4 regions of the Rubrobacter tropicus genome follow, and region 3 is predicted to be linked to each of the others. Evidence: riboswitches for the same ligand, from Rfam matches in the RefSeq annotation. Region 3 holds a riboswitch; each other region holds the start of a gene.
The links. Region 3 has a riboswitch for cyclic di-GMP ahead of GBA63_RS10290 (response regulator). Riboswitches for the same ligand answer to the same signal wherever they lie in the genome.

Region 1 (5,247 bases), 130 kb from region 3:
ACGCTGCATGGACGTCGAGAAACGCCGGGACGAACGACGCACCGAGTCCGGTATCGAGGTCAAGCCCCTCTACGGCCCCCCGGACCTCGAAGGTTTCGATTACCAGGAGAAGCTCGCCGACCCCGGCGCCTTCCCTTACACCCGCGGCCCTTACCCCTCGATGTACCGCGGCCGGCCCTGGACTATGCGCCAGTACGCGGGCTTCGGGACCGCCGGAGAGACCAACCGGCGCTTCAAGTACCTCACGGAGAATGGCCAGACCGGACTCTCCGTCGCCTTCGACCTGCCGACCCAGATGGGCCGGGACTCGGACCACGAGCTTAGTCTCGGCGAGGTCGGAAAAGTCGGGGTCGCCATAGACTCCCTCCTCGATATGCGCGACCTCTTCGACGGGATACCCCTCGCCGAGGTCTCGACCTCCATGACAATAAACGCCACGGCCTCGACCCTGCTGCTCCTCTACTCGCTCGTCGCCGAAGAACAGGGCGCGAGGCCCGAGCAGGTAACCGGCACCACCCAGAACGACGTCCTGAAGGAGTACCTGGCGCGCGGGACGTACATCTACCCGCCGGCTCCTTCCATGAGGATCACGACCGACATGTTCGCGTACTGCGCGAAGGAGCTTCCGCGCTGGAACACGATCTCGATCTCCGGCTACCACATCCGCGAGGCGGGATCCACGGCCGTCCAGGAGCTCGCCTTCACCCTCTCCAACGCCATCGCCTACGTCGAGGCGGCGACCAAAGCGGGGCTCGAAGTCGACGAGTTCGCCCCGCGGCTCTCGTTCTTCTTCAACGCCCACAACGACCTCTTTCAGGAAGTCGCCAAGTACCGGGCGGCGAGGAGGATGTGGGCCAGGATCATGCGCGACCGCTTCGGCGCGACCGACGAGAGGAGCCTGAAGCTCCGCTTCCACACGCAGACCGCAGGCTCCTCGCTCACCGCCCAGCAGGCCGAGAACAACATAGTGCGAACGACGGTTCAGGCACTCTCGGCCGTGCTCGGCGGCACCCAGAGCCTTCACACCAACGCCTTCGATGAAGCGCTCGCCCTGCCGACCGAGCGGAGCGCCCGCATAGCGCTCAGAACCCAGCAGATCCTGGCCAACGAGGGCGGCCTCACCGACACCGCGGACCCCCTGGCCGGCTCGTACTTCGTCGAGTCGCTGACCGACGCCGTGGAGGAGGAAGCCTGGGAGTACATCGGCCGGATCGACGAGATGGGCGGTTCGGTCAAGGCCATAGAAGAGCGTTTCATGCAGGCGGAGATCGAAGACGCGGCCTTCCGCTACCAGCGCGAGGTGGAGAAGGGGGAGCGAATCATAGTCGGCGTGAACCGCCACGCCGGCGACGAGGACCCGGAGATGGACCTCCACACCGTGGACGAGTCGATCCGCGATACCCAATCCGCCCGCCTCGCCGAACTCAAGGAGGCCCGCGACAACGCCGCCGTGGACCGCGCGCTCGCGCGACTGAAGGCGGCGGCCGAGGGCGACGAGAACCTCCTCTATCCTATGCGGGAAGCATTGTCAGAGCTCGCCACCCTCGGCGAAGTCTCCGACACTTTACGCGGGATCTTCGGCCAATATAAACCCTGAAGCGGTTTGCAAGGAGGTCGAACCTCCTTGCAGGGCGATCGGCTTTCAGCTCTCAGCTCTCAGCAAGAGCAAAAAGCCGACCGCGCGGATCGCGGTGGCATTGCCACCGCGATCCGCCTTAGAGGCCTTTCCGATAGAATCGTACACAACGTGGAGCCCTTCACGTTTGCCGGGGTGCCCGCCGGGTAAACTGGCAAGGCTTACGAAAAAGGCAAACCCGTCGCGAGGCGGGGACGCAAAGCCACGGGCCTCTTGCTGAGAGGGCGCCGGGTCGCCGAAGGAGGGTTCAATGTCTTTGATCCGTAGAACAAGCTTGTTGGCCGGGGCTTCCACGGCCGCGCTTCTTGTGTTTATTAGCCTTCAAGGGGCTACCCAGGAGGCCATGACCCAGCCCGTTCGGGAGGAGGATCCTACCTACCAGGAGGGTTCCGCCCGGCAGTTCGCGCCGGGTGAGATCATCGTCGGCCTCGAACAGCCGGCCTCCCAGGCGGACCTCCGCGACCTGAACCGGGAGACGGGGGCCACTATCGAAGAAGACCTTCCTCGCAGCGATGTGAACGTCGTGGACCTGCCGCGCGACCTGACCGTGAACGAGGCGGTGCGGGCCTACGAAAACTCTCCCGACGTCGCTTACGCCGAGCCGAACTTCAAGCTCCAGCCGGCCGCGGTCCCGAACGATCCCCAGTTCAACAACCTTTGGGGCCTCAACAACACCGGGCAGACCGGCGGGACTTCCGACGCCGACGTGGACGCGCCGGAGGTGTGGAACACGGCCACGGGCAGCCAGGACACCGTCGTTGCCGTGATCGACGAGGGCATAGACACGAACCACCAGGACCTCAGGGGCAACCTGTGGACGAACACCGGCGAGATAGCCGGTAACAACGTCGACGACGACGGCAACGGTTACGTGGACGACGTCAACGGTTACGACTTCGCCAACGACGACGCGAGCGTCTACGACCCCGACCCCATAACCGGCAACGGCGACGAGCACGGCACGCACGTCGCGGGCACCATAGCCGCCACCGGCAACAACGGGGTCGGGATCACGGGCGTCAACTGGCGGGCGCAGGTCGCCTCCCTCAAGTTCCTCGGCGCGAACGGTGGCTACACCTCCGATGCCGTAGAGGCCATCAACTACGCGGTCGCCGAGGGCATGGACATCTCCAACAACTCCTGGGGCGGCGGTGGCTACAGCCAGGCGCTGCGCGACGCCATCGCCAGGGCCGACGCCGCGGGACACATCTTCATAGCCGCGGCCGGCAACGGTGGCTCCGACGGGGTCGGCGACAACAACGACGCCACGCCGCACTATCCCTCCAACTACGAAGTCCCGAACGTCGTCTCCGTGGCCGCCACCGACGACACCGACGCCCTCGCTTCGTTCTCCAACTTTGGGGCGACCAGCGTGGACCTTGCGGCGCCCGGCGTCGGTATCCTGAGCACGCTGCCGGGCAACAGCTACGGCAGGTACAGCGGCACCTCGATGGCGACACCCCACGTCGCCGGCGTCGCGGCGCTCATCAAGAGCCGGGAGCCCGGCCTGGACGACGCCCAGATCAAGGCCCAGCTCCTGCAGTACGTCGACAACAAGGCGAGCCTCCAGGGCAAGGTCGCGACGAACGGCAGGATCAACGCCCTGCGCTCGGTGACGGAGAACGCGGACACGACGAAGCCGACCGTAACGGAGAAGCGCCCGGTGCCTGCTAGCAGCATCCGGGACCGCACGCCCAAGATCACGGCGACCGTCAAGGACAACAAGACCGATCTCCAGAAGGGCAACATACAGCTCTACGTAGATGGTTCGGCGCGGGGCGGGTTCACCTACTACGCGGGTGTGGACCGGCTCATCTACACTACCCCGACGCTCTCTTACGGCAACCACAGCGTCAGGATCGTCGCCAAGGACACGGCCGGCAACACCACCTCCTCCAGCTGGGGCTTCAAGGTAGTCAGGTAAGACCGGCCGGGGCCAAACCAGCGCGCGGGAGCCGGGGCACAGTGAGTCCCGGCTCCCGCTTCTCTGCGCTCGGTTGTCGGGCCGCAAAGATGGACGGTTTGGGGGAGGGCTTATGGTAGTATTGGCCGGAAATGGGGGCTTTCGCGTCCCGTTTTCGTACCCGTTCTAGAACACGGGCTTCGGCCCGCGGGAGGTTGGCAGACGTGGTTGATTGGTTCCGCAGACGAGCGGGAAAAGACGAGGCCCCAGGTAGCGCGAACTCGGGGCCTGCCGGCGGGCTAGAGGCCGAGACGGCCGGGGAGTTGGTGGATCGGACGCCCAAGCCCGAAGAGCCCGCGGACGGGTTCTCGGAGGCCGGGATACGGGAGGCGTTGCGGGACGTCAGGGACCCTGAAATTGGGCGCGACCTCATCTCGCTCAACATGATCCGGAACGTCGACATCGAGGGTTCCGGCGTCACAGTCGGTGTCGCGCTGACGACGGCGGGCTGCCCGATGAAGCACCGGATCACCACCGACATCAGGGACCGGCTCATGATGATCGAGGGGATCGAGAGCGTCGAGATCGACTTCGGCGTCATGACCGACGACGACCGCCAGAACTTGATGACCTCCCTGCACGGCGGCCCCTCGGAGCTTGCCCCCGCCTTCCGGGACGAGTCGAAGACCCGCATCATCGCCGTCGTCTCCGGCAAGGGCGGGGTCGGCAAGAGCACCGTCGCCGTCAACCTGGCCGCCGCGCTCGACAGGGCCGGCAAATCGGTCGAGATCCTGGACGCCGACGTCCACGGCTCCTCCATCCCCGTGATGCTCGGCTCGACCGAGAAGCCGAACGTTGTGGGAGGCGTGATCTTCCCGATAGAGTCCGAAACGGGCCTGAAGTTCATCTCCATGGGCAACTTCGTCAACGAGGGCCAGGCTATCATCTGGCGTGCCCCCATCGTCAACAAGGCCCTCACCCAGCTGATGCGCGACGTCTACTGGGACGAGCCCGACTTCATAATCGTCGACATGCCCCCCGGCACCGGCGACGTCGCCCTCACGGTCGCCCAGATGATCCCCAAGGCCGAGGCGCTGGTCGTAACCACCCCCCAGGCCGACGCCGCCCGCGTCGCCGTCAAGGCGGGCAAGATGGCCGTCCAGGCCCACCTCAAAGTGGCCGGCGTCGTGGAGAACATGGGCCACGCCGTCTGCCCGTGCTGCGGCGAGGAGATGAAGATCTTCGGCGGCGACGGCGGCAACCAGGTGGCCGAAGAGCTCGGCTCCACGGTCATGAGCCGCATCCCCATCCTCCCGGACGCAACAGGCGAACCCGGCAACGCCCTCTTCGACGAGGACTCGGCCCCCGCCCGCGCCTTCGACGAGATAGCCGCGAGCCTGTCCGCCACCAAGGTGCGGCGGCGGATAAAGGTGTTGTAGGTAGGTTTCAGGCTTCGGGTTACAGGCATCAGGAAAGAAGGGAGGGGCCCCGCATTTTCGCGGAGCCCCTCCCTTCTTGTAGGCTGCTACTCGGGACTTTACCTGATAGCTGAGGCCTGAAGCCTGTTATCAAACCAGTCCGAGCCCCTTCACCGCGTCGCGCTCCTCTTTGAGTTCGTTCACGGTGATGTCGAGTTTGCTCTGCGCGAAGTCGCCGATCTCGAGTCCTTCGACGATCTCGTAGTCGCCCCCCGAGCATCGAACGGGGA
Region 2 (5,247 bases), 890 kb from region 3:
ACAAACGCACCGGACGCCGCGCGAAGCGCAGGATCAGGCCGAACACCACCACGGCGCCCGTTACCCCAACCACGGTGAAGAACACCGTCGGCCCCACGCCGAGCGGCTGAAACCCCTCCCCGATCCCAAACACGGAGACCGCGACCGTCCGGATCACGACGTTCACCACCACCGCAACCACCACCGTGAGCGCCCCGACCATCGCCAGCCGCCCCAACGGAACACCCCGACCCTCGGCCCCACCCGATACAGCAGCCACGCCCGCCTCCTCTCCCATCCCGCCGGACACCCTGCGCCTCCGACTATAATGTAGTTATTCACAATAACATTGACAACAATGAACGTCAACGGTTAAGATGCGATCAAAGGAGTTGGTAGTATGGGTTTCGTGTGGGGAGCGGCATGGACACGGTAAGTTCGGGGGCTGTCGGGGATCTCTCCCTGCGTTTGGTCGACGAGTTCGCCGCGTTTGGGCCGGCGTACATGAAGTGGGTACGTTCGCGGATGCGGGAGCCGGGCGTCAGTTACGCGCGGATGCGGTTGCTCGGGGCCTTGCATTGCGGGGGGCCCAAGATCATGAGCGGCATCAGCGACGAGCTCGGGGTGACGCGCCGCAACGTGACGGCGCTGGTCGACGGGCTGGAGCAGGAGGGCCTGGTCAGGCGTCTGCCCCACCCCACCGACCGGCGCGCGATCGTCATAGAGCTGACCGACGAGGGCGGAAGGACCATGGAAACCCAGTACGAAGAGCACCGCAAGGACGTGGCGGAGCTCTTCGTAGGGCTCTCCGAGGAAGACCGGCGTGAGCTCGTCAGGCTCCTGGGCCTCTTGCGAGAGAGGTTGCGGGAAGAGGGCGGCTGCCAGGCCTGAAAGCGGCTTTCAGCATCTTTGAGAAGTACGAGAGCATTGAAGTTTTACGGCGCCTTGCGGAAGTAACGACCCAAAAGGGGCACAGACCACAGGCATCAGGGGCGGTAAGCGAGGCGGGGTGCCGAAAACAACCCCTGAATCCTGAGAGCCTGCGAAGCAGGCGACCCGAAACCTGAAGCTTCAGAACCCACCAGTCTGGCCCACTCGCGAGCCCCTCGCCGTCCGTCAGGGGGTCGCGGCGGTTGCCGTGTGGCGGATCCAGTCGATCTGGGTGTAGACGGTCTTCTTGGGCCTGTTGCCGTTCAGCCAGGCCGGGAACCAGGAGTTGACCATCAGGTGCATGGACGTCTGGGGGATGCCGGTGTCCCAGGTGCGCATCGGGCGGCCGTCCACGTAGAAGGTCATGGAGTCCGAGGCGTAGTCGAAGGCGTATTCGTGGTAGGCGGCGGTCGGGTCGAAGCCGAGTTGCGCGGTCTCGGTGTGGGTCTGCTGGCCGCCGGCGTAAGTCGTGAACATGACGCGGCCCGAGCGATCGTTGTAGATCTCTATGTCGATCTCGCTCTCGAAGTCCGGGCTCTTGTAGAGGAAGAAGCCCGTGATGGAGCCCGGGGCGTACGCGGGTTTCACGCGGGCGGAGTAGGAACCGTAGCCGTGGAGGGCGTTCGTGAGGGCCTCGCCCCCCTCGTAGGAGCGGGCGGGGTGTTTGATCCTCAGGTTGCCCCCGCTCGCGTCCACGTTGGTCGGGTCGAGGTAGCTGCGCCCGAGGTTGTGGTCGCCGGTCGACCAGCGGGCGGTATCGAACGAGTCGAAGGGGTCGTAGAAGCTCGTGGCTTCCTGCGCCCCGGCGGTCCCGGCGAAGACGATCGTGAAGGCCAACCCGGCAAACAGGAGTGAGAGTACCCGTCGCAAGCGCGCTCCTTTCGGTAACCCGGCCGCCTCCCGCGCTGGAGGCCCGTGGTTTTGCGTCCCCGCCTCGCGGCGGGTTTGCCCTTATCGTGAACGTCCGGCGCTCCGGCCCGACGGTCGTACTCTGGTCCGCGATGGCCCCCGGAAGAGGACTCCCCAGCAACGTATTCTACCGGGTGTGCCGGATCCAGTCGACCAGAACGTAGGAGTCTCGGCGTGGTTTCTTGCCGTCGAGCCAGGTCGGGAACCAGGTGTTCGTGTAGAGGTACATCGTGTTCTGCGGCAGGCCCGTGTTGAAGGTCTTCATGAGCTTGCCGTCCACGTAGAAGCGCACGGCCCCAGGCCCGTAAGTAAAGGCGTAGTCGTGGAAACTGGCCGTGGGATCGAAGGGCAGGCGCATGGTGACGTGGTTCGTCGTCCGGCCGCCGGCGTGGGTGGTGAACCAGATCCTGCGCGAAGAGTCGTTCGGGATCTCTATGTCTATCTCGCGGGCGAAGTCCGGCGGGCGGTAGACGAAGAAGCCTGTGACGGAGCCCGGGGTGTTCGGCAGCTTCAGGCGCGCTGCGTAGGAACCGTGGTAGTAGAGGTTGTTGGATCGGATCTCCGCCCCCTGCACGGTGTTTGCCGGCATCTTGAGGCGCAGATGGCCGTTGGCGACGCTCACGTTGTCGGCGTCCAGGTAGCCGCGGCCCAGGGCGTGGTTCTCTTTAGTCCAGCGGGCGGCCTCGAAAGTGCCGAAGCCGTCGAAAAAGCCCGCGCCCTGCGCCTGGGCGACGCCGGAGATCAAGAACACCTGCAAAGCCCCAACCGCGAACAAAACCCAAACTCGCTTCACAAAAAGCCCCCGCCTCGTAAGACCCGACTCCGGAATCAGATACCCGCAACTCCGTATACGTTACCGCGTTCGAGGCGTGCGCGGGGTAAGAGGTTTCGCTCTTCCTGGCGCTCTATGTACGGATGGGGCATGTAGAGTAACCTACGCGTCATGGTTTCCTCCAGACAGCAACTCGACGTCCTCACCATCGGGGAGATGGTGGTCGACTTCATCTCGGCCGAGAAGACGGACACCTTGAGCAACGCCACCACCTTCAAGCGGTATCTCGGTGGGTCGCCGGCCAACATCGCCGTGTACGTCTCGAAGCTCGGGGGCCGGTCGGCCGTGATCGCCAAGACGGGCATAGGGGCTTTCGGGAAGTTCCTCAAGAGCGAGCTGCAGCGTCACGGCGTCGTCACCGATTACCTCCAGATGGACCACAGGACCAACACCACCGTCATCTTCGTCTCCTCAACGGCCACCACCCCCGACTTCGAGGAGTTCCGCATCGGCGACTACCTGCTCGAACCGAATGAGATACCGGACGAGGCGATAGACCGGGCGAAGGTCGTACATTCCTCGACCTTCGCCCTCTCGCGCGAGCCCTGCCGCTCGGCCGTGATAGGGGCTTTCCGCCGGGCGCAGGAGATGGGCAAGATCGTCTCGCTCGACCCGAACTACAGCCGCAGGGTCTGGCCCGACTACAAGGAGGCGCAGGGCGTTATCCGGGAGGCCTACAGGCACGTCAACCTGACCAAGCCCTCCGCCGACGACGCCCGCCGGGTCTTCGGCCCCGACTACGAGCCCGAGCAGTACATAGAAATGTTCCACGACCTCGGCCCCGAGACCGTCGTATTCACGATGGGCGGCGAGGGGAACCTGATCTCGGAGAACGGCAAGATCACGGCCCACGTCCCGACCCGCCCGGTGGACGTCGTCGACGCGACCGGCGCGGGCGACTCGTTCTGGGCGGGATTCCTGACGGCGCTCCTTGACGACAACCCCGTCGAACGCTCGGTCCTCTTCGCCCGCGAGATCGTCGAGCGCAAGCTGACCACCAAGGGCCCCCTCCCCGCGGACATCGACCGCGGGGAGATCTACGCCCGCCTGGACGAAGGGGCGAACGCAGAAGACGGAAAGTAACAGCGCAGAGTCGAGGAGAACCGGATGCACGTAGCGTTTATCAACCCACAGGGCAACTTCGACCCGGAGGACTCCTACTGGACGGCCCACCCGGACTTCGGCGGCCAGCTCGTCTACGTCAAGGAGCTGGCGCTCGCCATGGGCAACCTCGGCCACAGGGTGGACATCGTCACCCGCCGCGTCGTAGACCCAAACTGGCCCGAGTTCGAATCCCCCACCGACGCCTACCCCGAAGCCCCGAACGTCAGGATACTCCGCATCCCCTGCGGCCCCGACCGTTTCTTGCCCAAGGAAGAGCTGTGGCCCTACCTCGGCACCGAGTTCGTCCCGAACCTGCTCTCCTTCTACGAGGACGAAGGCTCCATGCCGGACGCCATCACCTCCCACTACGGGGACGGCGGCCTGTGCGCGGCGCTCATCGAAGAGAGGACGGGCGTCCCGTTCAGCTTCACGGCCCACTCTTTGGGCGCCCAGAAGATGGACAAGATGGGCGTGCGGCGCCGCGACGTCGCCCAGATAGACGAGAAGTACCACTTCTCCAGGCGCATAGTGGCCGAACGGCTCGCGATGAACCGCTCGCGGGTAAACGTAACGAGCACGGGCCAGGAGCGCTTCGTCCAGTACACCCACAACGCCTACCGCGGCGCCGTCGACCCGACGGACGGCGCCCGCTTCGCGGCCGTGCCCCCCGGCGTGGCCATGCACATCTTCGACAGGAACTCCCGCACGGAAGACGAGGAGGCCGTGCGGGAGCACGTCCGGTCCTGCCTGGCGCGCGACCTCGCCCCGGAGAGGCTGGACCTGCCGTGCGTGGTCGCCTCCAGCAGGCTCGACCCGAAGAAGAACCACCTCTCCCTCGTCGAGGCCTTCGCCAGCAGCCCGACCCTGCGGGAGAGCGCGAACCTGGTGATCCTCACGGGCAACATGGAGAACCCGCTTGAGGACTACAGGGACGCCGACGAAGGCGAGCGGACCGTGCTCGACGGCATCCTGGCGACGATAGAACGGGCCAGGATGCGCGGCATGGTCTCGATGTTCGCCATCAGGGGGCAGCGGCGCCTGGCGGCCGCCTACCGCTCCCTCTCGGCGCGGCGCTCGGTCTTCGCCCTGACGGCCAACTACGAGCCTTTCGGCCTCGCGCCGCTGGAGGCTATGGCGGCCGGCCTGCCCGCGGTCGTGACCAAGAACGGCGGGCCCAGCGAATCTCTGCGCGAGGGCGACGAAGAATACGGCGTCCTCGTCGACCCGGGGGACCCCGAGGAGGTCGCGGCGGGCCTCTACGCGGTCGTCGGCAACGCCGACCGCTGGCGCCGCTACGCGGAGGCAGGCTACGGGCGGGTGCTCGCCAAGTACACCTGGGAGCGCACGGCCGAAGGTTACCTGCGAGCCATAGCGGGGAGGGAGCGGGACGAGGAGGTCCTACCCGACGGCTTTCCCACTCCCTCGGGGCGGTTGGAGGTCCCGGCGTACTTCACGGACCCCGGCTCGGACGACGGGGCCTCGCTCGAGACGCT
Region 3 (5,247 bases):
GGTAGATACCCTCGGCAGCGCGTTCGATCACGGCCCGGTAGCGCTCCTCGCTGAGGCGCAGGGCCTCCTCGGTCCGCTTCCGCTCCGTGACATCCAGGATCACACCCTGCCAGTAGAGGGGATGCCCCTCCTCGTCGGGCACGAGGGTCGCCTCGTCCCTCACCCAGACGATCCGGCCGTCCCTGGTGTACTGGCGGTATTCCTCCCGGAACGGCTCGCCCGTGCGCTCGGTGCGCTCGTCCTCGGCGAGCACCCTCTCGCGGTCGTCCGGATGAAGGAGGCGGACAAACAGGCCGGGATCCGACATCCACTCCTCGGCCGTGTACCCGAAGAGGCCCTCTATCTGGGGGCTCGCGTAGACGATTTCGGTGCCGCGCTTTCCCTCATCGAGCGCCTCGATGTAGGTGACCGCCGGCATCTGCTCGACGAGAGCCCGGTAGCGCGCCTCCGCCCTCTTCAGCTCGCCCTCGGCGCGCTCGCGGATGGAGATCTCACGCTGCGCCCCCTCGTAGAGCCTGGCGTTGTCCACCGCGAGCGCGGCGCGGGCCGCGAGGTCTTCAGCCAGTTCGAGATCGTCCGGCCCGTAACGGCGGCCAGACTCGGCCACGAGCGTGATCACGCCGAGAATCCGGCCCCGCGCCAGGAGGGGAACCGCCATGTACGAAGAAAGGTCCAGCGTCTGCAGCAGCCGCCGATGCTCGTCGTCCCGGGCGGCCGCTTCAAGCAACCCGGGGGTATCTCGGGGACGAGCTCGGGCCGGCCGGTCCGGAGGACTTGCGGGGCCCCCCGCTTCGCCTCCGGGTCGGGCGGATAACGCTCCCGCCACCGCCGCGCCAGGGCCGCCTTCTCGGGATCCCGGTGCGCCGTGGCGACGTTGTTGATGCCGCCTTCTTCGTCGAGCACGTCCACGACGCACCAGTCCGCGAGACGCGGGACGGCCAGGCCGGCCAGCTTCGACAGCGTCTCCCTGTAGTCCAGCGAGGAGGACAGGACGCGGCCCGACTCCGCCAAAAAGCGCGACTCGCCCGCGTCGTCCTCCTTGCCGACGACGGCTGTAAAACCGACCAGGTCGCCCAGGGCGTCCCGCTGGGCCGAGATCTCGACGGCCGCGCGAAACCTGGTCCCGTCCGCCCGCAAGCGCGGACCCTCCACCCCGAGCCAACCCTTCCGCGCCGCCGCGCCCAGGTCCTTCTCGGCCCGTTCGGGATCGTCGTACAAGAACCCGAGATGCTCTCCCACGATCTCCCGCGCCGCGTACCCGTAGAGGAGTTCAGCGCCCTCATTCCAGGCGGTAACTCTCCCCGCGTGGTCGAGCATGACGACCGCGGGACCCGTCATCGTGGGCGGTCCTTCGCGCCGGGGCCATTCCCTGCCAGTAACGCGGCGAACTCTTCCGCCGGAACCGGCCTCCCGAAAAAGAAGCCCTGGGCCTCGTCGCAGCCGTGGGCGCGCAAGAAGGCGAGTTGCTCCGCCGTCTCGACGCCCTCCGCGACCACCCTGAGGCTGAGGTCGTGGGCCAGCCCGATCACGGCGGCCGTGATCGCCGCGTCCTCGCGGTCCTCCGGTACGCCCCGGATAAAGGAGCGGTCGATCTTGATCCGCTGCACGGGCAGCGCCTTGAGGCGGTAGAGCGAGGAGTAGCCGGTGCCGAAGTCGTCTATCGAGATTCCGACTCCCCCGAGCTCCGTCCTGAGCCTCCCGAGGGTCGCGAGCGCGGTCTCCGGGTCCTCCATGAGCAGGCTCTCGGTTATCTCGAGCTCCAGGTTCTCCTGCTCCATCCCGCCCTCGGCGAGCGCCCCGGCTATGTCGTCCGCGAGGTCCCTGCGGCCGAACTGGCGCGCGGAGAGGTTGACGGAGACGCGCAGGGGCGGCAGCCCCGCCTCCCGCCACGCCCTGCCCTGCCGGCACGCCGAGCCGAGCACCCACCGGCCCACGGAATTTATGAGGCGCGACTCTTCCAGGATGGGGATAAACTCGCCCGGCGACACGAGCCCCCGTTCGACGTGCCGCCAGCGCAGGAGGGCCTCGGCACCCACTATCCTGCCCGTCGAGAGGTCTACCTGGGGCTGGTAGTACAGTACGAACTGTTCGTCCTGGAGGGCCCGTCGCAGGTCCCTCTCCAGCGTCAGGCGGGCCGTCGCCTGGGCGTTCATCTCCTCGGTGTAGAACCGGTGCCCGTTGCCTCCCTGGCGCTTGGCCCGGTACATGGCGGCATCGGCGTCCTTTAGCAACCTCTCCCTCCCGGAAGCCGGCCACAACGCTATGCCCATGCTCGCCGACACCGGTATCTGGTCCCCGGCGAGGAGGACCGGCTCCAGCAGGCGCCTCTGCACGTCCTGGGCCACGCGCGCGGCGTCCTCCGCTTCGGAGAGGTTCTCGAGGATAAGGGCGAACTCGTCGCCGCCCAGGCGGGCCACGGTGTCGCTCTCGCGGACGCGGTCCCTGATGCGCCTTGCCACCTCCCGGAGCAACGCGTCCCCGCAGTCGTGCCCGAAAGTGTCGTTGACGGCCTTGAAGCGGTCCAGGTCCACGAACACCAGCGCGAGCGGCACCCCCGACCTCTCCGCGCGGGCCACGGCCTGCTGGAGGCGGTCCTGGAACAGGGCGCGGTTGGCGAGGCCCGTCAGCGGGTCGTACTGGGCGAGGTAGGCCAGCCTCTCCTCGGCCTTTTTGCGCTGGATCGCGTACCGGATCGACCGGGCGACGAGCTCCCCGTCCCCCGCCCCTTCACCAGATAGTCCTCGGCCCCGCCCTGGAGGGCCAGAAGCGCTATCTCCTCGTCGTCCCGGCCGCTGAGCACGACTACAGGCGTCCGCGACGCCACCGTCCGCACCCTCTCCACCGTCTCCATCCCCTGGGAGTCGGGCAGCGAGAGGTCGAGCAGCACCACGTCGAACTCCGACCGTTCGAGCTCCTCGACGGCGTCCCCGAGCCGGGCCGTGTGGCTTATCTCGAAGTCCCACATCAGGCCGGGCTCGGAGAGCATAATCTCCACCAGCCGCGCGTCGCCGGGGTTGTCCTCGACCAGCAGCACGCCGACGGTCTCCCGCCGCGCCCCGTTGGTTTCGCTAGCCACCGTTCCCCTGCGGCAGCTTCACGACCGAGAACCAGAAGTGCTCTATGGCCCGCACGATCTCGATAAACCGGTCCAGATCAATGGGCTTCACGACGTAGGCGTTGGCGTGCAAGTCGTAGCTCTTGATAAGATCCCGCTCCGCCTCGGACGTAGTCAGAACCACCACCGGGATCAGACGCAGCTGAGGGTCCTCCTTGATCTCCGCGAGCACCTCGCGGCCGTCCTTGCGCGGCATGTTCAGGTCGAGCAGGATCAAGTCCGGCAAAGACACGCCGGCATACCCCTCCCGCCTCCGCAAGAACCGCATTGCCTCCACCCCGTCAGCGACGTGGTGCAGGTTATTCCGGACCTTGCTCTCCTTCAGCGCCTCCCGCGCCAGCCGCGCATCCCCCAGGTTGTCCTCGACCAGCAGGATCTCGATGGGTTCCGTATTGGGCATTTCGGTTGAGACCACCCTTCTCGACCCATCGGCCGACGTGCGCGCAACCGCCCCGAGATCCCGGAGCGTTCCTGTCTAGCTACTCCCGACCCTTGGCCCGGGAGACCATAAACTGCGATTCGGATAGGCGAGAGGGTGATCAGAGTCGCTGGCGAATCAGCCCACATCGTCGGCAACCCGGCTATCTGCTCTCGCGAGACCCGTGGCTTTGCGTCCCTGCCTCGCGGCAGGTTTGCCTTTGTCCGCTTCCAGTGTACCCCCACCACGAGAAATGATACAAGAGCGCACTTGTAGAACCGCGCGGTCGGATCAGGCCGCGAAAAGCATCGGGGCTCTCGCGAAGACAGACTGTGTCGCGCCCCGCGGGTCATGCGCCCCGCACATCCACAGCGAATGTCGGGCGCGTAGCTTGTAGAGAAACGCCTCGCGTCAGGCGGGCTCTATGCTCGCGCTCAGGCCCTTACCGAGCAGGCGTTCCTCGTAAAGCTCCGCCAGCTCTTTGTGGCAACTCTTCACCACAGCCCGGCCATTCCTGTGCGCCTCGTACATGACCGCGGCTGCCCTCTTGTACGTCATGCCGGGGATCGCCCTCTTGAGCACCACGACGACCCTCGGCATCGAGTTGTTCCAGTCATTGTGCAGGACGACGTTCCAGGGCAACCCCAGCCTAGCCTTGTTCCCAGTCCGACTCCGTTTCTCTTTTATAGGATGCGCCGTAGCCATGCAGGGCATTGTGGATTTCTACCGGAGCGAACGCATCCCCCAGATGGCCCATTCTCGCGTGGCACGTATGTGCCAAATAGGGCACAGAGAAGGCGCCCCTGGAGGGGCGCCCGATGAATCGAGGTGGTCAGGAGTTACGGAGTAGGTGCGTCGCTGTTGACGGTAACCTGTCCGGTGCCACTGTTGAAGTTGCCGTCGACATCGGTGTTGTCGACGTGGCTGGCGGTGATCACCCCAGCATCGGCGTTCCCTGTAACGCCACCAAAGGTGACGTCCGCGCTCTTGTTGTAGCCGTAGCCCTCAAGCTCATCCTGCTCGTCACAGCTGGCAAAGGTACTTGTCTCCGTTATGCACTGGGTGAAGGCAGTACCAGCATTCCGCAAATCACTCTCGAGGTTGGCTACTTGGGCTCGCTCCCTCTGGGCGAGAAAGGCCGGTATGGCGATGGCCGCCAGTATACCGATGATGATCACCACGACTAGGAGCTCGATGAGGGTAAAGCCGCGCTCGTCACGGGGCACCTCCTGCATCTCTCGCAACCTCTTGCCAAACCAGCGCAGCATGCGGTTCTCCTTTCCGACGATGTGTGTTGCTGCTAACTTGCCTATCGTAGTTGAGCCCACTTATGCATCTTCTAGACGCCCTCCTGGAAATTTTTCGGTTGGGGGGATCTGTTGGAAGCGTAAGCGGGCTTTTCTAGGTGCAGCCTACGCTGTAGCACTCGCGCCAGCTCCACTGCCTCATGTTGTAGAAGCCGGCGCGCTGGCTGAACTCGCCGACTACGGAGAACGGGTCTACGGTCCCGCCGATCGTCATCTCGTTCTCGGCGATGACGAAACCCTTGACGGTCCTGTTGCCGCTGTTGGTGTAGCTCCCGGTCGTCGTGCCGTTTCCCGTTACGATGATCACGCCGTCAAACCCGTTGGAGCTGTTCCTGATATCGAGGTCTCCGTTTTCTACAACGATCAGTCCCTTGCCAGGCCCGGAGGGAAAGCTCGCGGTATAGGTG
Region 4 (5,247 bases), 1.4 Mb from region 3:
CGCGTTCTCCATCGACGAGGGCGTCGTGGTCGACACCCACGTCAGGCGCCTCTCGAACAGGCTGGGCTTCACCACCCACGACGATCCCGAGAAGATAGAGCGGGACCTCATGCAGACGGTCCCGAAGGAGGACTGGACGGTCTTTTCGCACCTCCTGATCCTGCACGGCCGCGCCGTCTGCAAGGCCCGCAAACCGGATTGCGAGGACTGCACGCTTAACGACCTCTGCCCCTCGGCCTTCCGGGTCTAGTAGCCCCATGCCCTCGAACGACATCCTCCACGCCCGCCTCCCGCCGGAAGAAGGCTTCGAGCTCTACCGGCACCGGAACGCGGGCGCGATGCGCACCCAGGGCTGGCACGGTTACTACTGGGCCAGGCCCACCGCGGCGGGCGACTACGAGATCCGGAGCGTCCCTGCCTCGCTCGGCGAACCCTCCACCCACGGCGGCGTCATGCCCAAAGAGGCCTTCGAAAGGCTGTACGAGAAAGCCGACCGCGTATAATGTCTGCTTGTGAAACGCGGGGGCATGGCAGAGCGGACGAATGCGCTGGTCTTGAAAACCAGAGGCGCCAAAACGCCCGAAGGTTCGAATCCTTCTGCCCCCGCCGCCAACTCGAATACGCACTCCACATTAAATTTGTTAAAAATCATTAAGATATTGGAGACTTTTGAGTTTCGGTTATGTACACTGTGGGTAACTTCTCATGTGGAGAAGGAAATGCAGGCCGCTTGAGAGACGGAAACAACAGAAAAAGGAGGACTGGATGAAGAGGGCAATACTCTTGGCCACTGTCGCACTTTTGGCCATGCTAGTCCTGGTGCCGATGGCGATGGCTCAGGACACCACCATGATGATGGGTGGCACGACGATGATGATGGAGCAGACGGGCGGCCAGATGATGGGCGGCACGACGATGATGGAGATGACCAGCGGTCAGATGGCTCAGGACGATCTGCCGACCAGCGGTGGCCCGGCCATACTCTTGCCGGCGGCCGCTCTGCTCGTGGGTTCGGGCATCTTGACCTACGCGATCCTGCGTCGCAGGTAGCAGATAACGTAACAAGCGGGGGACGGACCACCAACAGGTCCGTCCCCCATTTGGCCGGGGAAGAGCCTGCACCTCCCCGGTCTTTTTTGTAGCATTTCAGCTAGTCGGCACGCTTCGGCTTTACGGCCTCCGCTTTCGGCATCTCAGCCGCTTAGATCTTCCCGCACTCGGGTAACGTGTCGCCCCTTGTCTTGAACGCTTGTAAGAGTAATTGTCTGATGCCCATAGACCGGGAGTTCGAACCGGGTCGGTCGCAGTAACCTCTCCTGACAGGTTGCCCGGACGTTACTCGTTTACATGCCGGCAGCCCTTATCGTTGGGCCGACGCGGAGGTCCGCGGCGCGGCTCGTCGGCCACGCAAGCCCCGGTTAACAAAACTTAACGTTACTATAATCCGGGATCGGGCCGATCCTGCGAGGGGTGGGCCGGAGGTTACGGCACGTTCCCGGTCATTTTCCCTGGTCCCGGCCTGGCGCTCTGGGTAGACCACTGTCGCCACCGAGTCCGACGGCGGGCGCTTCTAAAGCGGGTTGCGGTGGTATTGAACCACCGCAACCCGCGCTATCGGCTATCGGCTATCGGCTATCGGCTATCGGCTATCGGCCGTCAGCCATCGGCCAAAGAAAAGGCAGCCGAAAGCTGATCGCTGAAAGCTGACGGCGATTGCAGGGAGGTCCAACCTCCCTGCAATCTGCTCTAGTAACCCTTCGCGGCGTAGTGGGCGTTCTCGTCCTCGTAGGAGCGCACGTAGTTGCCGCCGCCGGTGCCGGACCCCGAGTAGTAGTCGAAGTACTGGTGGGCCGTGTAGCGGACGTTGGGTATGCTGGTGGGGATCCAGGGTCCGTTGGGGTGGTGGTCCACGCACTCGTCCACGCTGGCCCTGTAGGTGGTGACGGCGATCGTGGTCCTGTCTCCGCGCCCGCGGATATCGGAGACGACGGAGCGGGTGATCGCCTCCCACGTCTGGCCCTGGGTCTTTCCGCGGGCCGGGACGATGCCCTTCTTGCCGTTGGGCTCGTTCATCAGGTCGTACACGATGACCGTCGGGTCCGAGCCGAACTGGGCGGAGAGCCTTTTCCACAGGTCCCTGAAGTGGCCCACCGTGCAGCGGGGGGAGTTGAGGGCCTGTTTGCCGGTGCCGTCGTGGCCGCCGATGGCCGCCGTCCAGTAGCCGCCGTAGTTGTGGCAGTCGAGCACGACCTTGAGGCCCGCCGCCCCGGCGTTGCGGACCGAGCGCTTCAGCCGCGCGAGCTCGGCCGTCTTCAGGCCGCCCCCGAGCACCGGCTGCAGGCGCTCCCACCGGAACCCGATCCTGACGATCCCCACCCCCTCGGAGCGCAGGTATCCGAAGGAGTTCATCCCGCCGTTGACCGCCGGGTCCGAGGGGGTGGGGTTGACGGTCGGGTACCAGTAATCTTCGCCGTAGACGCCTGGTGCCCTGTTGGAGTGGGTGCCCTCTTCCCACCGCTGCCCGCCCGAGAAGTTGACGCCGCGCCACGCCCCTGGCACGTCCAGGTGCCGCTTCACGAGCGCGGCCTGGTAGCCGGGTTTTGCGACGGCTATGGGGTTGGGGCCGCCCGCCCCCTCGCCCACGCTCATCCACAGGGAGGCGAAGTAGCCGCCGTCGTGGGTATCGTTGTAGCGCTCCGAGCACTCCTGCGCGGTCACCCACAGGCCCTTCGCGTCGGCGTGGGAGTACCACGCCTCGCCCAGTCGGGCCCACCGCTCCTCGTCGGGGGCGAACTCTTCGCGGCTCCTAGTCGTGTTCTGCGGGAAGCCGACCTCGCCTATGTAGCCCCGGGCACCCCGTAGCCAGGAGGTGAAGATCTTGAGCTCGTCGAGGGCCAGGTGGGTGACCGCATCCTGATACCCACCATGCTCCGGGTCTCCCGTGTGCGCCCGCGAGGGACCGCCGCCAACGACGCCCAGGGCGGTCGTCCCCGCCCCCGCAAGCGCCAGCCGCCTGATAAATCCCCTGCGGCTCAGGGTTCCGACGGCAGGCACCCTCGAAGAATCGCCAACGGACCGCACCTATTCCCCCCTCTTCTGTTCGGTGGCCCGGCCGCCTATCCGCGGATAGGCCCGTGGCTTTGCCTGCCCGCCTCACGACGGGGTCGCCCTTGCGCAGCAGGAGGCAAATGTATACATGTGAACAAGGGGTGTCAAGACGGCGAGGTTTGTCCGAGATGGACGAAGCGCCAGGTCAGCGAAGCGGCCCGTGGGACCGAGAAGGTCTGGCGAAAGCACCCGTTGCAGTAGGGAGCCCCCGGCGGTCCACCGGGGGCTCTTCCCGCTGCCGTGTCCTGCCCGCAAGACGGGGCATTCTTGGAGTGAGCCGCCCAGGACTCGAACCTGGAACCTAAAGATTAAGAGTCTTTTGCTCTGCCAATTGAGCTAGCGGCCCGTGCGCGGGGATTATAGCATCGCCGATCGGGATGGCCAGGGTCGAAGGTTAAGTTTTGTTGTCGAGGCTTGCGCGGACCCTGGCCGTGTGTTTATAATCTTTGTATCATCCTAGCGGTTCTTCTACGGGCCGCTAAGGGCCGGAAAAGGGGCTTCCCTTCTGTGAACGCCGGCCCTTTTTTTATGAGCTGGTCAGCAGTTCAGCCTGTCAGCATTTCAGCCGGTCAGCACGCCGCCTTCGGCGGCTCTCAGCGCTTCAGCCGGACCAGAAATCCTCTGCTCGCCCGGGTGGTGCCAGAGCAACCTCTGAAATGCTGAGATGCCGAAAGCGGAGGCCGCAAGGCCGGAGCGTGCTGACAGGCTGAAACGCTGTTTATCCGACTTCCCTTGCGATGGTGAAGAGCTCTTCGGCGTGGCGTTTCACCGAGGTCGCGAGGTTTTCGGTCGCGGTGGCTATGGTTACGCGGCGGAGGGGGGCGTGGAAGCGGGTAAGGTCGTCCCCGGACATGCCGGAGAGGCTTCGCCAGCCGACGGGGTTGCGTTCGCCGGGGAGGGGGAGGTGGCGGATCAGGCGCAGGTCGACGGAGAAGTCCTGGCGCCTGGGGAGGTCTATGAGGATGTCGAAGGGGCCGGCGACGCCCTTGCGGTAGCGGGTGAGGTAGCGGGACCAGGCCTCCTCGACCCGGCGTCGCCAGGAGGCGTCGTCGCGGAGGCGTATCAGGGGGTCGTAGCCCGGATGGCGCTCGTCGAACTGCAGGGCGAGGTGGTAGGGCTTTCGCTCGGCGAGGCGGTTCATCAGGACCGACGTGGAGCTCTCGGCCTCGGCCGAGTCCTCCAGCAGCACGAAGGCGCCCGCGTCGTCCTGTTCGGAGAGCTTGTCGAAGGTAACTATCTCGTCCTGAACGGCGTCCTGGACGGCGCGTTGGAACATCACCGTCGGGATGCGGAGGGCATGGTGGCCGTAGACGTTGTGGTGGATCAGGTACCTGGAAAAGACGAGGGACTGCAGGCATCCCGCGCTCTCCTCATCCAGGGAGAGGACGGCCCGGTTCTCCTGGCCGACGATCCTCAGGTTCTCGATCAGGGGCATCGCCTCGACGAGGCCGAAGGGCACCCTCGCCCCCCGCCCGTCGCGCACGAGCCGGTCCAGGCCGTCCACGTCGAGCGAGCCGAAGAGGATGTCGCGCAGGAGGTGCTCTGTCGGGGTGAGGCCGCGCGGAGGAGTATCTCCACGGGATACGAGCCGGAAGACGTTGTGGGGCTCGAGGTCCCAGTCGTTGCGCAGGACCTTGGCGACCTCGGTATGCTCGATCCAACGCCGGCTCAACTCTTTGAAAGTGGGCGCTCCCGGCAGGGCTATCCCCTCCACGGCGCCCGAGTAAGGGTAGCGGCCGGCGTTGAGGAGGAGGGCGGCGGCCAACGCGCCCTGCACGTCGCGATCTTCGAGGTAGGCGCCGGTGTCCACGATCCTCTTGAGGGTGAGCCGCGCGAGGTGATAGGTGCCGACGGCGTGGTCCAGGCGCGTGTGGCGGGCCCTGGGGAAGGCGGCGAAGGTCAGGCCGAGCTGGCTCAGGCCTTTGAGGCGTTGCATCGCGTCGGTCTCGAGCAGGGCCCTCACCGACCTGTCCGTGGGGACGTCGCCCCAGATCACATCCCGGATTCTTCTTCCGGAGCCCCCGAAGAACTCCCCGACCGTTCCGCTCAAAGACGCCCCCGGTTGACTCGCCCAGCACATTCTAACCAAAATGGCCCCGCGCGCCCGACGGGTGTAACATTCTGTTTTTCGAGAAGGGG

Region 1: another riboswitch for cyclic di-GMP. It lies ahead of GBA63_RS09625 (S8 family peptidase); the one in region 3 lies ahead of GBA63_RS10290 (response regulator).
Region 2: another riboswitch for cyclic di-GMP. It lies ahead of GBA63_RS05690 (family 16 glycosylhydrolase); the one in region 3 lies ahead of GBA63_RS10290 (response regulator).
Region 4: another riboswitch for cyclic di-GMP. It lies ahead of GBA63_RS03185 (glycoside hydrolase family 5 protein); the one in region 3 lies ahead of GBA63_RS10290 (response regulator).

Annotation. Positions count from the first base shown of each region.
Region 1 is NZ_CP045119.1:1,934,703-1,939,949, forward strand. Features, by position in the region: gene GBA63_RS09620 (acyl-CoA mutase large subunit family protein) at 8-1,597, shown strand; cyclic di-GMP riboswitch class I at 1,798-1,876, shown strand; gene GBA63_RS09625 (S8 family peptidase) at 1,980-3,560, shown strand; gene GBA63_RS09630 (Mrp/NBP35 family ATP-binding protein) at 3,764-4,978, shown strand; partial or broken gene GBA63_RS09635 (malate dehydrogenase) at 5,108-5,247, opposite strand, start outside.
Region 2 is NZ_CP045119.1:1,173,577-1,178,823, reverse strand. Features, by position in the region: gene GBA63_RS05700 (DUF6069 family protein) at 1-259, opposite strand, end outside; gene GBA63_RS05695 (MarR family winged helix-turn-helix transcriptional regulator) at 403-870, shown strand; gene GBA63_RS05690 (family 16 glycosylhydrolase) at 1,096-1,779, opposite strand; cyclic di-GMP riboswitch class I at 1,790-1,869, opposite strand; gene GBA63_RS05685 (glycoside hydrolase family 16 protein) at 1,946-2,611, opposite strand; gene GBA63_RS05680 (carbohydrate kinase family protein) at 2,762-3,733, shown strand; gene GBA63_RS05675 (PfkB family carbohydrate kinase) at 3,758-5,247, shown strand, end outside.
Region 3 is NZ_CP045119.1:2,067,848-2,073,094, reverse strand. Features, by position in the region: partial or broken gene GBA63_RS10305 (PAS domain S-box protein) at 1-727, opposite strand, end outside; gene GBA63_RS10300 (PAS domain-containing protein) at 616-1,338, opposite strand; gene GBA63_RS23205 (putative bifunctional diguanylate cyclase/phosphodiesterase) at 1,335-2,603, opposite strand; gene GBA63_RS23575 (response regulator) at 2,624-3,076, opposite strand; gene GBA63_RS10290 (response regulator) at 3,069-3,515, opposite strand; cyclic di-GMP riboswitch class I at 3,684-3,762, opposite strand; gene GBA63_RS10285 (ATP-dependent Clp protease adaptor ClpS) at 3,945-4,175, opposite strand; gene GBA63_RS10280 (type II secretion system protein) at 4,373-4,861, opposite strand; gene GBA63_RS10275 (hypothetical protein) at 4,935-5,247, opposite strand, start outside.
Region 4 is NZ_CP045119.1:681,349-686,595, forward strand. Features, by position in the region: gene nth (endonuclease III) at 1-250, shown strand, start outside; gene GBA63_RS03170 (hypothetical protein) at 258-503, shown strand; tRNA gene GBA63_RS03175 (tRNA-Ser) at 522-606, shown strand; gene GBA63_RS03180 (hypothetical protein) at 766-1,050, shown strand; gene GBA63_RS03185 (glycoside hydrolase family 5 protein) at 1,747-3,081, opposite strand; cyclic di-GMP riboswitch class I at 3,100-3,179, opposite strand; tRNA gene GBA63_RS03190 (tRNA-Lys) at 3,382-3,454, opposite strand; gene GBA63_RS03195 (HD domain-containing protein) at 3,827-5,158, opposite strand.